Linked DNA regions of Thiocystis violascens DSM 198. The main gene of each other region encodes a partner of the protein of the gene in region 2 in a complex. Links are inferred from orthologs where the notes say so. Each region holds a gene or a part of one and is shown on either strand. Other genes may lie near its edges.

The links. The genes of interacting proteins can lie anywhere in the genome.
Region 1: the proteins of secA (region 2) and secY are in contact, whole or in part, in a crystal structure (PDB 3DIN), measured with the Thermotoga maritima proteins. The link is inferred for Thiocystis violascens DSM 198 from one-to-one orthologs. Residues at the interface, in WP_004082002.1 of Thermotoga maritima: Glu261, Ala262, Arg263, Lys300, Ala301, Arg302, Thr303, Ile304, Ile305, Leu323, Tyr324, Asp325, Pro326, Val329, Ser330, Tyr333, Ile336, Lys340, Phe345, Val349, Glu363, Phe364, Tyr374, Ser375, Gly376, Gly377, Glu393, Ile395, Thr482, Ser483; in WP_004081795.1 of Thermotoga maritima: Glu108, Gly109, Glu110, Glu111, Ala236, Glu237, Arg238, Arg239, Ile240, Thr241, Ile242, Gln243, Tyr244, Ala245, Arg246, Arg247, Val248, Thr249, Gly250, Arg251, Arg252, Val253, Tyr254, Gly256, Ala257, Ser258, Thr259, Tyr260, Leu261, Pro262.

What each region holds. Positions count from the first base shown.
Region 1 is NC_018012.1:4,578,577-4,583,391, reverse strand. The notes cover bases 284-3,247. They hold secY (preprotein translocase subunit SecY), read right to left. Parts: upstream 2,460-3,247; coding sequence 1,107-2,459; downstream 284-1,106. Other genes in these bases: rpsE (30S ribosomal protein S5), read right to left, coding at 3,110-3,247; rpmD (50S ribosomal protein L30), read right to left, coding at 2,900-3,106; rplO (50S ribosomal protein L15), read right to left, coding at 2,479-2,913; rpmJ (50S ribosomal protein L36), read right to left, coding at 966-1,079; rpsM (30S ribosomal protein S13), read right to left, coding at 525-881. Outside these bases: rpsD (30S ribosomal protein S4), read right to left, coding at 1-70; more of rpsK, read right to left, coding at 97-283; more of rpsE, read right to left, coding at 3,248-3,616; rplR (50S ribosomal protein L18), read right to left, coding at 3,627-3,983; rplF (50S ribosomal protein L6), read right to left, coding at 3,997-4,530; rpsH (30S ribosomal protein S8), read right to left, coding at 4,543-4,815. UniProt on the Escherichia coli protein: The central subunit of the protein translocation channel SecYEG. Consists of two halves formed by TMs 1-5 and 6-10.
Region 2 is NC_018012.1:2,520,379-2,528,911, forward strand. Bases 2,656-6,027 are described here. They hold secA (preprotein translocase subunit SecA), read right to left. Parts: upstream 5,688-6,027; coding sequence 2,856-5,687; downstream 2,656-2,855. Other genes in these bases: argJ (bifunctional glutamate N-acetyltransferase/amino-acid acetyltransferase ArgJ), read right to left, coding at 2,656-2,851; THIVI_RS11170 (M23 family metallopeptidase), read right to left, coding at 5,790-6,027. Outside these bases: THIVI_RS11150 (transglutaminase-like domain-containing protein), read right to left, coding at 1-492; THIVI_RS11155 (Nudix family hydrolase), read right to left, coding at 551-1,582; more of argJ, read right to left, coding at 1,640-2,655; more of THIVI_RS11170, read right to left, coding at 6,028-6,734; THIVI_RS11175 (DciA family protein), read left to right, coding at 6,842-7,303; lpxC (UDP-3-O-acyl-N-acetylglucosamine deacetylase), read right to left, coding at 7,300-8,211; cell division protein FtsZ, read right to left, coding at 8,453-8,533. UniProt on the Escherichia coli protein: Required for protein export, interacts with the SecYEG preprotein conducting channel.

The DNA of each region.
Region 1 (4,815 bases), 2.1 Mb from region 2 along the record:
GGCTCTTCAGCGATAGATCCGTACCTTCGCGCCGCGCCAGTTTGCAGGTTGGGCCTGTGTAACGTGCCATGTTTCTTCCTGTTGAACTGTCAGACGTCAGACGCGCCGCTTTTTGGGCGGACGGCAGCCGTTATGAGGGATCGGCGTCACGTCGGTGATACTCGTGATCTTGAAGCCGGCGTTATTCAGCGCTCGCACGGCGGACTCGCGTCCCGGCCCTGGTCCCTTGACATTGACATCAAGGTTGCGGAGCCCGTATTCCTTCGCCGCCTGACCTGCCTTATCCGCCGCGATCTGCGCGGCAAAAGGGGTGCTTTTGCGAGAGCCACGAAAACCGGAGCCACCGGACGTTGCCCAAGAAAGGGTATTGCCCTGGCGGTCGGTGATCGTAATAATCGTGTTATTGAAAGAGGCGTGAACGTGGGCGACCCCGTCCGCGACCTGCTTCTTGATCTTCTTTTTCGTGTTGCGAATCGGTTTAGCCATTCGTCATTATCCAGTCTTTCTGCGGCGATCAAGCGCGATTAGCGTTTGATCGGACGGCGCGGTCCCTTGCGGGTCCGAGCATTGGTACGGGTACGCTGACCACGCAGCGGCAAACCACGGCGATGACGGATACCGCGATAGCAGCCCAAATCCATCAGCCGCTTAATGCTCATGGAGACTTCGCGGCGCAGGTCGCCCTCAACCGTGAACTTGGCGACCTCATTACGCAGCCGATCAACTTCTTCTTCAGTCAGCTTCTGCATCTTGGTTTCACGCGGGATGCCTGCCGCGTCGCATATTTTGCCCGCACTCGTGCGGCCAATGCCATAAATCGCGGTCAACGCGATCACGGCATGCTTTTTGTCTGGGATGTTGACGCCGGCGATACGGGCCATATGGACGAACCCCTTATTCCTAATAGCTCAGCGGGTAAACCGCGCAGTATATCAAACGTTTCTGTAAGGTCAACCGATCAATGGCTAACCCTGTCGTTGTTTGTGGCGAGGGTCCGCGCAAATCACGCGCACAACACCGTTCCGACGGATAATTTTGCAGTTTCTGCACAACTTTTTGACCGATGCACGCACTTTCATTGTTAACTCCTAAATCTTGAGCGCCTGTTAGCGCAACATGCCTGCGCCAGGCGACTTCAGGTTGGCCTTTTTCATCAGGCCTTCATATTGATGCGACATCAAATGCGCCTGAACCTGCGCCATGAAATCCATGACCACGACAACCACGATGAGCAACGATGTGCCACCAAAATAGAAAGGTACGTTGTAGCCCACGATCAAAAACTCCGGCAGCAGACAGACCGTCGTGATGTAAATGGCACCCGCCGCAGTCAGTCGGGTCATGACGCTATCAATATAACGCGCTGTCTGCTCCCCTGGACGAATACCGGGGATAAAGGCGCCAGAGCGTTTGAGGTTATCCGCCGTCTCCTTCGGGTTGAACACCAGCGCGGTGTAGAAAAAGCAGAAGAAGACAATGGCGACCGTATAGAACACAACGTAAAGCGGCTCGCCCGGCGCCAACTTAGACGTGATATTCGCGATCCAGCGAAGATTCTCGTTAGCCCCGAAAAACTGCCCGAGAGTCCCTGGAAACAGGAGAATGCTCGATGCGAAAATCGGCGGAATGACACCGGCCATATTGAGCTTCAGCGGCAGATGCGTACTCTGCGCCTGCATCATTTTCCGGCCCTGCTGCCGGCGCGCATAATTCACGGTGATCCGCCGCTGTCCACGCTCGACAAAGACCACGAACGCGGTCACGGCCAGCGCCATCGCGAACAGCGCCAGCACGGCCAGCGAATTCATTTCGCCGGTGCGCGCCAATTCCAGGGTTCCTCCCAGGGCGGCTGGCAGGCCAGCGACAATCCCCGCGAAAATGATCATGGAGATGCCGTTACCGATTCCGCGCTCGGTGATCTGTTCGCCGAGCCACATCAGAAACATGGTCCCGGTGACCAGCGAAACGGCAGCGGTAAAGACGAAACCGATACCCCCATGCACCACCAGCGCCGAACCGCCCGCGGTCTGTCCCTGCAACGCCATCGAGATACCGATCGCCTGGAAGGTCGCCAGAAAAACCGTTCCATAGCGCGTGTACTGGGTGATTTTGCGCCGCCCTGACTCGCCTTCTTTCTTCAGCTGTTCGAGTTGCGGTACCACCGAGGTCATCAACTGGATGATGATCGACGCCGAGATGTAAGGCATGACGCCAAGCGCGAACAAACTCGCACGCTCCAGGGCGCCACCCGAGAACATGTTGAACATGTCCAGGATCGAGCCCTGATTCTGGTCGAACAGGATGGCGAGTGCCTCGGGATTGACTCCCGGAACCGGTACGAAAGTACCGATACGGTAGACGAGCAAAGCTCCTAACAGGAACAGCAGACGGCGCTTCAACTCCGTCAACTGCCCCATTCCGCCAAGCGATTTACCCATTGATCCGACGTTCTTAGCCATCCGAATTCGCGCCTGTTGGTTAGTCTTCGACCTTGCCGCCGGCCGCTTCGATGGCGACGCGCGCCCCCTTGGTCACACCGATGCCACGGATCGTAAAGGCGCGGGAGACCTCTCCGGAGGCGATGATCTTAGCCGTCTTGATGGAGCGATTCACAACTCCCGCCGCCATCAGGGAAGCCAGATCGACCACATCGCCTTCGATACGATGAAGTTCGGTCAGGCGCACTTCCGCGCTGACCAGCGATGCGCGCGAGCGAAAACCGACCTTCGGCAAACGCCGCTGAAGCGGCATCTGACCGCCCTCGAAGCCAACCTTATGATAGCCGCCCTTACGGGATTTCTGCCCTTTGTGGCCACGTCCGCAGGTCTTGCCCAGCCCGCTGCCGATACCGCGTCCGACGCGCTTGGCGGAAGGCCGGCTGCCCTCGTCGGGCTTGAGATCATTGAGCCGCATGGTGAGACTCCTCCACGACCTTGACCATGTAATACACGGCGTTGACCATCCCGCGGGTGCAGGGCGTGTCCTCGACCTCGACGACCTGATGCATCCGCCGCAGGCCCAGACCGCGCACGCAGGCCTTATGTTTTTCAAGGCGTCCGCTGGTGCTGCGCACCAGTTTCACCTTCATCATTTTTTTGTCAGACATCGCTTACCCCAGGATCTGTTCGACGGTCTTACCGCGCTTGGCAGCGATGGTTTCCGCGTCATTCATGGTACGCAGCCCCTGAACCGTCGCACGCACGACGTTGATCGGATTGTTGGTACCGATGCACTTGGCGAGGACATTCTGCACGCCGAGCACCTCGAACACCGCGCGCATCGCGCCGCCGGCAATGATCCCGGTACCGTCGGAAGCCGGCTGCATGAAGACCTTCGCGGCGCCATGCTCGCCCTGCAGCGGATACTGAAGGGTGGTGCCATTCAGCTTGACTTCGATCATGTTCTTGCGGGCACTTTCCATCGCCTTCTGGATCGCGATCGGCACTTCGCGCGCCTTGCCGCGACCGAAGCCGACCCGGCCCTTGCCATCGCCCACGACCGTTAAGGCCGCGAAACCGAATTGCCGTCCGCCCTTGACGACCTTGGCGACGCGGTTGACCGCCACCAGTTTTTCCAGAAGGTCATCGCCTTCCGGCTTGGGATTGAAGTTCGCCATGTTCGAGTCCTCAGAATTTCAGTCCGTGCTCACGCGCCGCGTCGGCAAGCGCCTTGAGACGGCCGTGATAACGGAAGCCGGAACGGTCGAACGCGACCCTTTCCACGCCGGCGGACAAGGCACGTTCAGCAATCGCCTTACCGATGACGGTTGCCGCCACAATGTTTGCCTTGTTGCCCTCGATCGACTGGCGGATGTCTTTATCCAGCGTGGATGCGCTGGCGACCACCTTGTCGCCCGTCGGGGCAATGATTTGGGCGTAGGTATGCCGGGGCGTGCGATAGACGCACAACCGAAATTCGCCCATTTCCCGAATCTTGGCGCGTGCCCGCGTCGCACGGCGCAGACGAGCCTGTTTTTTATCCATGACGTGAGACCCCTTATTTCTTCTTGGCTTCCTTACGCAGGACATTCTCGTCCGCGTAACGAACACCCTTGCCCTTGTAAGGCTCCGGCGGACGGAACCCCCGGATTTCCGAGGCGACCTGACCGACGCGTTGTTTATCGGCACCCATGACAACGACTTCGGTCTGACTCGGGGTCTCGATGGTGATGCCTGCAGGCACCGGATAATCGATCGGATGCGAAAAACCAAGGGCCAGATTCAGCACATCGCCCTTGGCCGCGGCGCGATAGCCGACACCCACCAGCGTGAGCTTGCGCGTGAAACCGGCGCTACAGCCCACCACCATGTTGTTGATCAGCGCGCGGGTGGTTCCGGCCATGGCCCAGGCGTTTGCCTGACCCTCGGCTGGAGCCACCTTGAGTTCATTCGCGTCCTGACTGACGACAACGGTCGGATGGACGCTCCACTCAAGGCTGCCCTTGGCACCCTTGACCTTGACATCCTGACCGACGATCTCGACGGTGACACCTTTGGGCACCGTAATCGGCGCCTTTGCGACTCGTGACATCTCCGTATCCTCTTAAGCGACGTAGGCGATGACTTCGCCGCCGTGACCCGCCTGGCGGGCCGCGCGGTCGGTCATCAAACCTTGCGAGGTGGAGATGATCGCAATCCCGAGTCCGGCCCAAACCTTGGGCAACTCGTTTTTATTGCGATAAATGCGTAGTCCCGGCCGCGAGATGCGCTTGATGACCTCGATCACGGGCTTGCCGCGGAAATACTTGAGCTTGATGACCAGTTCGGGCTTGCCGCCATTGGGTTCGACCGATGCCTCGGCGATATAGCCTTCTTC
Region 2 (8,533 bases):
CTCGTGGAAGGCTTCGAGCGCGGTCTTGGTGGCGCGGGCGTACTGATAACCGAAGGTGAGATGACCATGCACAAAATCGCTGATCGCCTGCACCCGGCGCCAGCCCGGCGGCGTTTTCTCGAACAGCGACCAGGCCATCTCGGAGAGACGGTCGGTCTCGCAATAGCGGCTCCCCTGCAGGTAGACCAGGGTCTCGCTGGGCAGCGCCTCCACCGCGAGCTGCGCGGCGTCGGGATCCGTCGCATCGGGTTGCCCCGAGTCATTGATCACCGCATCGGTGGTGAGACGGATCTCGCCCGGCGGGGCGACCAAACGGCTGCACCAGTTACCGAAACCGTCGCGATAGGCGGTGATCGGCACCGCCGGCTGGGTGACGAGATGATCGGGAACGACCAGGTCCGAGACCCGGCTGTAATGAACGTTCAGGGTCAGAATCATGGGCGTACGTTGCGGGCACGCATAGACCAACTCGTAGCCGAAACGAATCTGCATTGGTCGACTCCTGGTGTTGAACGGCGAACCTGAACGGCGCCGTTGAATCAGAACGGCATCAAGCGTCCGGCCACAGCCCCCGGATCGCGGCGATCCCCTGCGCGCCGTGTTCGATGGCGTCTTGGAGAGACGTCGGACCCAAACCACCCAGTGCGTAGACCGGCAAGGGGATCGGTTCGACGAGGTCGGCGAAGCCCTGCCAGCCGAGCGGAAGGGCGTCCGGATGGGTCGCGGTCGGCTTCACTGGAGAGAGTAGAGCATAATCGAGGCCAAGTCGCGCGGCCTGTTCCAGTTGCGCGGTATCGTGGCAGGAAGCACCGATCAGTTCATGCGACCGACCGGGTCGCGCGGTCAGGTTCATGAGCGTCCGGGCCGACAGGTGCAGTCCGTGACGAGGGACATCGGAGACCTGTCGCGGCTCCCGATTGAGCAGCAGACGTGCCCGGCGCGTGTCGCAGACCGCATAAACCGCGCTGGCAAGGCGACGATAAGCCTGATCGTCCAGGTCATGCGCGCGCAGTTGGACCAGCCGGATGCCCTGATCGAGTGCATGCCCGACACGTTCCAGGAATTCATCCGTCCGCCGGGGATCGCCCCCGGTAATCATGAACAGAGACGGCAATCGCAGCGCATTGATGATGGGTCGGTCGGCCGCCGGAAAGACATCGGGATCCATGGCCTCCGGTTCCAGCCAGTCGAGTGGCTGCCCCTCGCGCCCCTCGGGAGTTCCCGAGTAAACCTCCACCCGACGCACATCGAGCAGGACATGGCGACCTGCCCCTACTTCGGCTTCGCTCAGCACGATGAGCGGAGTCGAGGGGTCGGCATAATGATGATGTACCCGGATCAGCGGCCGACTGGACCGAACCTGGATGCCTAGCTCTTCAGCCAACTCGCGGGACAACCCCTGCTCGAGCGACTCCCCAGGCTCCAGCTTCCCGCCCGGAAATTCCCAGAGTCCGCCTTGATGGACGTGATCCGGACGCCTGGTCACCAGAATGCGGCCAGCATCGTCCGCGATGACGCCCACCATCACATGGACCAAGCCCTGATTAAACCCTATCCGGTCTGGCATGCGTTGCTCGTGCATCGGCTCAACCTTGCCTGAGTCAGTCAGCGTCTGCATGGACACAGTGCCAGACGCGATTTAACTCCGGTACTCGGCATTGATGCGGACATAGTCATAGGAGAAGTCGCAGGTCAGCACCCGCGCCTGGGCGTCGCCCCGACCCAGCGCCACGCGGATCAGGATCTCGGGTTCGGCCATGACGGCGGCTCCCGCCTGCTCGGTGTAGTCCGGCGCGCGTCCGCCGTCCGCGACGATCAGCACCTCGCCCAAAGAGATCCGCACCCGTTCGATGTCGAGATCCTGGAGACCGGCGCGCCCGACCGCGGCCAGAATCCGCCCCCAGTTCGGGTCGGAGGCGAAGAGCGCGGTCTTGACCAGCGGCGAATGGGCGATGGTATCGGCGACCCGCCGTGCCTCGTCCGTATCGGCGGCCTGCTCGACCGCGACAGTGACCAGTTTGGTGGCACCCTCGCCATCGCGCACGATGGCCGTGGCCAGATCCAGACAGACCGCGCTGACGGCGGCCTGCAGCGCCGCGAAGTCCGGCGTGCCGACATCCTCGATCATGGGATTGCCGAGTCCGCCGGTGGCGATCAGGACGCAGGAATCGTTGGTCGAGGTGTCGCCATCGATGGTGATGGCGTTGAACGACGGCGCTACCGCTGTCTGGAGACAGGCTTGCAGGAGCGCCGGCGCGACGGCGGCATCGGTGGCAATGAAGGCGAGCATGGTCGCCATGTCCGGGCGAATCATCCCAGCCCCCTTGGCGATCCCGGTCACGGTGGCGGTCTGGCCGTTCAACGCGAACTGGCGCGACACCAGCTTGGGCACCGTGTCGGTGGTCATGATGGCGCGCGCGACGGACGGCCAGCCCGCCGGATCGAGCCGCGTCAGGAGATCGGGCAGGGCCGCCGCGAGACGTTCCACGGGCAGGTGCTCGCCGATCACGCCGGTCGAAAAGGGCAGAACCTCCTCGGGCTGGCAGCCGGCCCGTGCGGCCAGCGCCGCGCAGGAGGCGCGCGCATCCTCCAGTCCGCGCCGTCCGGTGCCGGCGTTGGCATTCCCGGAGTTGATGAGGAGATAACGCGGCGCGATGCGGTCCAGATGACCCCGTGCCAGAGTGACCGGCGCCGCCCGGAAGGCGTTACGGGTAAAGACCGCCGCGCAGGCGCTGCCCGCTGGAAGCTCGAACACCGCCAGGTCATCGCGTCCCGGATAGCGAATGCCGGCCGCGCCGGACGCCAGTCGCAGACCGGCGACGGGGCGAAAGGAAGGCTCCGATGGCGTCATCGCGTTAGCTCGCCTTCCCGTGGCACTGTTTGTATTTTTTACCGGATCCGCAGGGACAGGGCTCGTTGCGGCCCACTTTGCGGCCTTCGCGCACAAAGGGCTGATGTTCCGGTTCGCCGGATCCTGGAGGCGCTTCCGTGTCATCGGAATCGCCGCCGCCGAACCCCTCGAACACCTCATGCTTGAACTCGAATGCCTTGTCCGGGACCGGACTTGGGGCGAACGCCGCGGGCGGCGGACCGGACGCGCCATCGGGTGCCTGAACCTGGAGCTTGGCGAGGGTGATCACGACATCCTGCTTGATGCTGTCGAGCATTGCCGAGAACATCTGGAACGCCTCGCGCTTGTATTCCTGCTTGGGGTTCTTCTGGGCATAGCCGCGCAGATGAATCCCTTGACGCAGATAGTCCATGGCGGCGAGATGATCCTTCCACTGGCTGTCCAGGGTTTGCAGCATCACGGCCTTTTCGATCTGACGCATGTTCGGCGACCCGATGAGCGCTTCCCGGTCCTCGTAACGTTTAACCAGAGTGTCATGGATACGCCGGCGCAGACTCTCTTCGTGCAGATCGTGATCCTCGTCCAGCCATTGCTGAAGCGGCCAATCGCCACCGAAGTGTTGAACCAGCACCTCGCCGAGTCCGGCGACATCCCATTGCTCCTCCAGGCTCTCAGGCGGAATGTGCGAATCGATCAGTGCCTTGAGCGTATCCTCGCGCATGGCGGTGACGGTGTCGGAGATATCGACGCTATCCATCAGATCGCGCCGCTGGCCGTAGATCACCTTGCGCTGATCATTGGCCACGTCGTCGTATTCGAGCAGTTGTTTGCGGATGTCGAAGTTGCGCCCTTCCACCTTGCGCTGGGCGTTCTCGATGGCCTTGGTCACCCAGGGGTGCTCGATCGCCTCGCCCTTCTGCATGCCGAGCCGCTGCATCATCTTGCCGACTCGCTCGGAGGCGAAGATGCGCATCAGGTTGTCTTCGAGCGACAGATAGAAGCGCGAGGAACCAGGATCGCCCTGACGCCCGGAGCGTCCGCGTAACTGGTTGTCGATACGGCGCGATTCGTGGCGCTCGGTGCCGACGACGTGCAGACCGCCGGCGGCGACGACCTCGGCGTGACGCAGTTTCCAGGCGGCACGGATAGCGTCGCGGTCGGCGTCGGGGCCGGCCTCTTCCAGTTCGGCCTCCAGATTGCCGCCGAGCACGATGTCGGTGCCGCGCCCCGCCATGTTAGTGGCGATGGTGACAGCGCCCGGACGGCCGGCCTGCGCGATGATACCGGCCTCGCGTTCGTGCTGTTTGGCGTTCAGTACCTCATGGGGGATCTTTTCCTCGATCAGGAGGCGGTCGATGAGTTCGGAGGTCTCGATCGAGGCGGTGCCGACCAGCGCCGGCTGGCCGCGCTTCACGCAATCCTGGATGTCGGCGATGATCGCCTGATATTTTTCGTCCTGGGTCAGATAGACCAGATCGCCGCGATCCTCGCGGATCATCGGCTGGTTGGTGGGAATGACGACCACTTCCAGGCCATAGATCTGCTGGAACTCGAAGGCCTCGGTATCGGCGGTGCCGGTCATGCCCGAGAGCTTGGGATAGAGCCGGAACAGATTCTGGAAGGTGATCGAGGCCATGGTCTGATTTTCGGACTGGATGGCGACCCCTTCCTTGGCCTCCACCGCCTGATGCAGACCCTCGGACCAGCGCCGGCCGGGCATGGTGCGGCCGGTGAATTCGTCGACGATGATCACCTGACCGTCGCGCACGATGTATTCGACGTTCTTCTGGAAGAGCGCGTGGGCGCGCAACGCGGCATAGACATGGTGCATGAGCACGATGTTGCTCGGATCATAGAGCCCATCGCCCTCGTCGAGCAGGCCGATCTCGACCAGCATCTGTTCGACATGCTCGTGGCCTTCCTCGCTGAGGTAGACCTGGCGCAGCTTCTCGTCGACCGAGTAATCGCCGGGGCCGAAATCGGGCTTGCCTTCCTCGTTCGTGATGGGGGGCTGGCGGGTCAGTCGGGGGATGAGTCCGTCGATCTTCTTGTAAAGGTCGGTGCTGCCCTCGGAGGGACCGGAGATGATGAGCGGGGTGCGCGCCTCATCGATCAGGATGGAATCGACCTCGTCGACGATGGCGTAAAACGGATCGCGCTGGGACCGTTGCTCGGCGGTGAACGCCATGTTGTCGCGCAGATAATCGAAGCCGAATTCGTTGTTGGTGCCGTAGGTGATATCGGCGGCGTAGGTCTCGCGACGGGTCGCGGGCCGCAGATGACGATACCCCTGACCGGCGGGCGGCTCGTAATCCGGATCGAACCGATATGAGGCCATATCGGGCCCCAGGCCGCCGGAGGAATTGATGACGCCGACGGTCAAGCCCAGAAAGTGATAGATACGTCCCATCCAGGAGGCATCGCGGCGCGCCAGATAATCGTTGACGGTCACGACATGGACGCCCTTGCCGGGCAGTGCGTTGAGATAGGCGGCCAGGGTAGCGACCAGGGTCTTGCCCTCGCCGGTGCGCATCTCGGCGATCTTGCCGTCGTGCAAGACCATGCCGCCGACCATCTGCACGTCGAAATGACGCATCTGGAGCACGCGCTTGCCGGCCTCGCGGACCACGGCGAATGCCTCGGGGAGCAGGCTGTCGAGATCGGTGCCGGCGGCGAGCCGTTGACGGAATTCGGCGGTTTTCGCGGCAAGCGCCTGATCCGACAATTGCGCGATCCCGGGCTCCAGGGCGTTGATCCGCACCACGGATTTCATCAATGTCTTGACGAGCCGATCATTGCGGCTCCCGAAGATCTTTTTGAACAGTCGAGTAACCATCGGATGAATTTAAGACCTGCCGAATAAATCGGCGAATGATACCGGAATTCGATGACCGCAAGTGCGAACATCGACCTGCCTGACTCTACCTCGCAACCGGAATCAACCTGGAGAGCGGTCGGTGGTGCGTACCGGAGCGCCACCCAGCGTACTCCGGCCATTCAAATACGGCATGGGATTGACGACCTTGCCGTCTTTGTGTACCTCGAAGTGAACATGCGGACCCGTGGCCGTACCGGTTGCCCCGACCGAGGCGATCGACTGTCCCCGACGAACCCTCTGTCCTTCCTTGACCAGGTTCGCGGTATTGTGGGCATAACGGGTGAGCAGGCCATCCGGGTGACGGATGTCGACCACCCGCCCGTAGCCATTTCGACGCCCGCTGAAGGTGACGACACCATCCGCCACCGCAAGGATCGGCGTGCCCCGCGGACAGGCGATGTCAACTCCTTCGTGAAAGATACGGACCTTTTTGACGGGATGAATCCGGAAACCGAAGTTGGATGAAACATAACCGGTGCTTACCGGCCAGCTTGACGGAAGCGCGCGCGCGGTCAAATCCTTGTTCACGAGGACATCTTCGAGCACGTCGAGTTTGCGCTGACGATCCTGAATCATCCCGGCAACGCCGCTCAACTCGCTGGCGATTTCCTTGATCGTGTAATCGCGGACTGGCCCCAATTCCGGACCGCCCTGGGGGGGCGGGTTTGCAAAATCGAATTCCTCGGGATCGAGCCCGGACATTCCGACCAGCCTTTCTCCCAGCGCATTCAGCCTCAGCAACTCGGCCTGCATGTCGCCCAGACGAGAGGCGATTGCACCGACTGTCTGGCGCGCACGGGAAGGCGAAGACTCTGCTGTATTCGTCGGTGGAAATGCGGAGGCGAATGCCGGGGCGGATCGAGGAGGATCGGCGGAGGGAAGACGATTGGCGTATTGTCCGATCAACCATCCCAACCCAGCGCCCGCGCAGACAAAGGATAAAATAGCCAAAAGCACGACAACGGCCTGTCCGCGAGCGTTTTTTCTTCGATCGTGGTGGTACATCGTTTCTCTCTGCTTCAGGTCTTCAAGGAACAATGCTCGTCAATGGCTCGCCAATCGGCCAGTCAGATCACGTCTGCCGATGCGCGGCCGACACGAACACAACACCAATGAACATCACACTTTTTCATATCCGCGATCTGTTGCAAAACAACAGCTCCGCGCGCGATCTGCTCGAACGGCGAGCAAGGGAGATTGCGCTGCTTGAATACGTGCGCTCCCGATTGCCTGAACCGATGCAAGCGCACTGCCTGGATGTCGGTGTCGAGGGAACGCGGTTAACGCTCTATTTCGATTCCCCAGCCTGGACGACGCGCGCGCGCTTTCTGGCCGAGGACATCGTTCGCTCGTTAAAAACGCGGGAAATAACCGAAACCCACATTCAAGTCCGCCTGGCTCGCGACGAGACAAGCCGCCCACACCAACCCCGGATGCCGACGCCCAGACTGTCGAGCGGCACAATCAAGCATCTGCTCGAAGCAGCGGACACCATACAGGATCCGGACTTACGGCGCGCGCTGAAGAACCTCGCGAACAGACATGCGCCCCCGGGACATATCGAAGCAGACTAAACAGCCGCAATCGGCTGCGCGTAGCAGATCGGCGCTGTCGCCGAATCCTCGAAGACCACCTCCTCCCAGGCCGCTTCGTCGGCGACCAGCGCGCGCAACAGCGCGTTGTTCAGGGCATGCCCGGATTTGTGCGCGGTGAAGGCGCCGATCAGGGTGTGCCCAAGCAGATAGAGATCGCCAATGGCGTCGAGGATCTTGTGTTTGACGAACTCGTCCTCGAAACGCAACCCTTCCTCGTTCAGGACGCGATACTCATCCACCACGACTGCGTTATCCAGGCTACCGCCCAAGGCCAGGTTATGCTGACGCAACGCTTCGATCTCGCGCAAAAAACCGAAGGTTCGCGCGCGACTCACCTCGCGCACGAAGGACGAGGTGGAGAAATCCACCGTGGCGCGATTCGCGCGGGCGTTGAACGCCGGATGGTCGAAGTCGATCGAAAAATCGACCTTAAATCCATCGTAAGGCGTGAACCGCGCGACCTTATCGCCATCGCGAACCTCGACCTGGCGCTTGATCCGAATGAATCGCTTGGGGCGATTCTGCTCCAGGACGCCCGCCGTCTGAAGTAGAAAGACGAACGGCGCGGCGCTCCCGTCCATGATTGGCACCTCGGCGGCCCCAACGTCCACGCAGGCGTTATCGATCCCCAGCCCCGCAAAAGCGGAGAGCAGATGCTCGACCGTCGAGACTTTCACGTCACCGCTCGCCAGCGTCGTGGACAGACGCGTATCGGTCACATTGAACGGCGTCGCCTTGATTTCCACCGGCCGATCAAGATCCACGCGCCGGAACCGAATACCGGAGTCGGGCGCGGCGGGCCGAAGCGTCAACTCGATTTTTTCGCCCGTATGCAAACCGATCCCGGTCGCACGGATCACATTTTTCAAGGTACGTTGCCTGAGCATCGGTCGGATCTCCCATCGCGGTCCACGGCGGCTGACGGCTTCTTGCTCATGGACAGAAGCGCTTGAACCAACCCTTCCTGTTAGTTCAACCGCTCTTGCCTGCTCGCCATCGCGTTACGCGCTCCACACTGGAGCGCTTTACCGCTAGCTTAGGGTTTTCCCGAACCTATTTCAAGTTTAATGTTGGATGCAACAGAATCCCTTTGTTTTTATTGGCCTTCAACAAGAGGGAAACCCCTGATCAGTCGGCCTGACGACGCAGAAACGCCGGGATGTCCAGATAGTCCATATCCTTTTCGTCAACCGCTTCAGCCACAGCCAA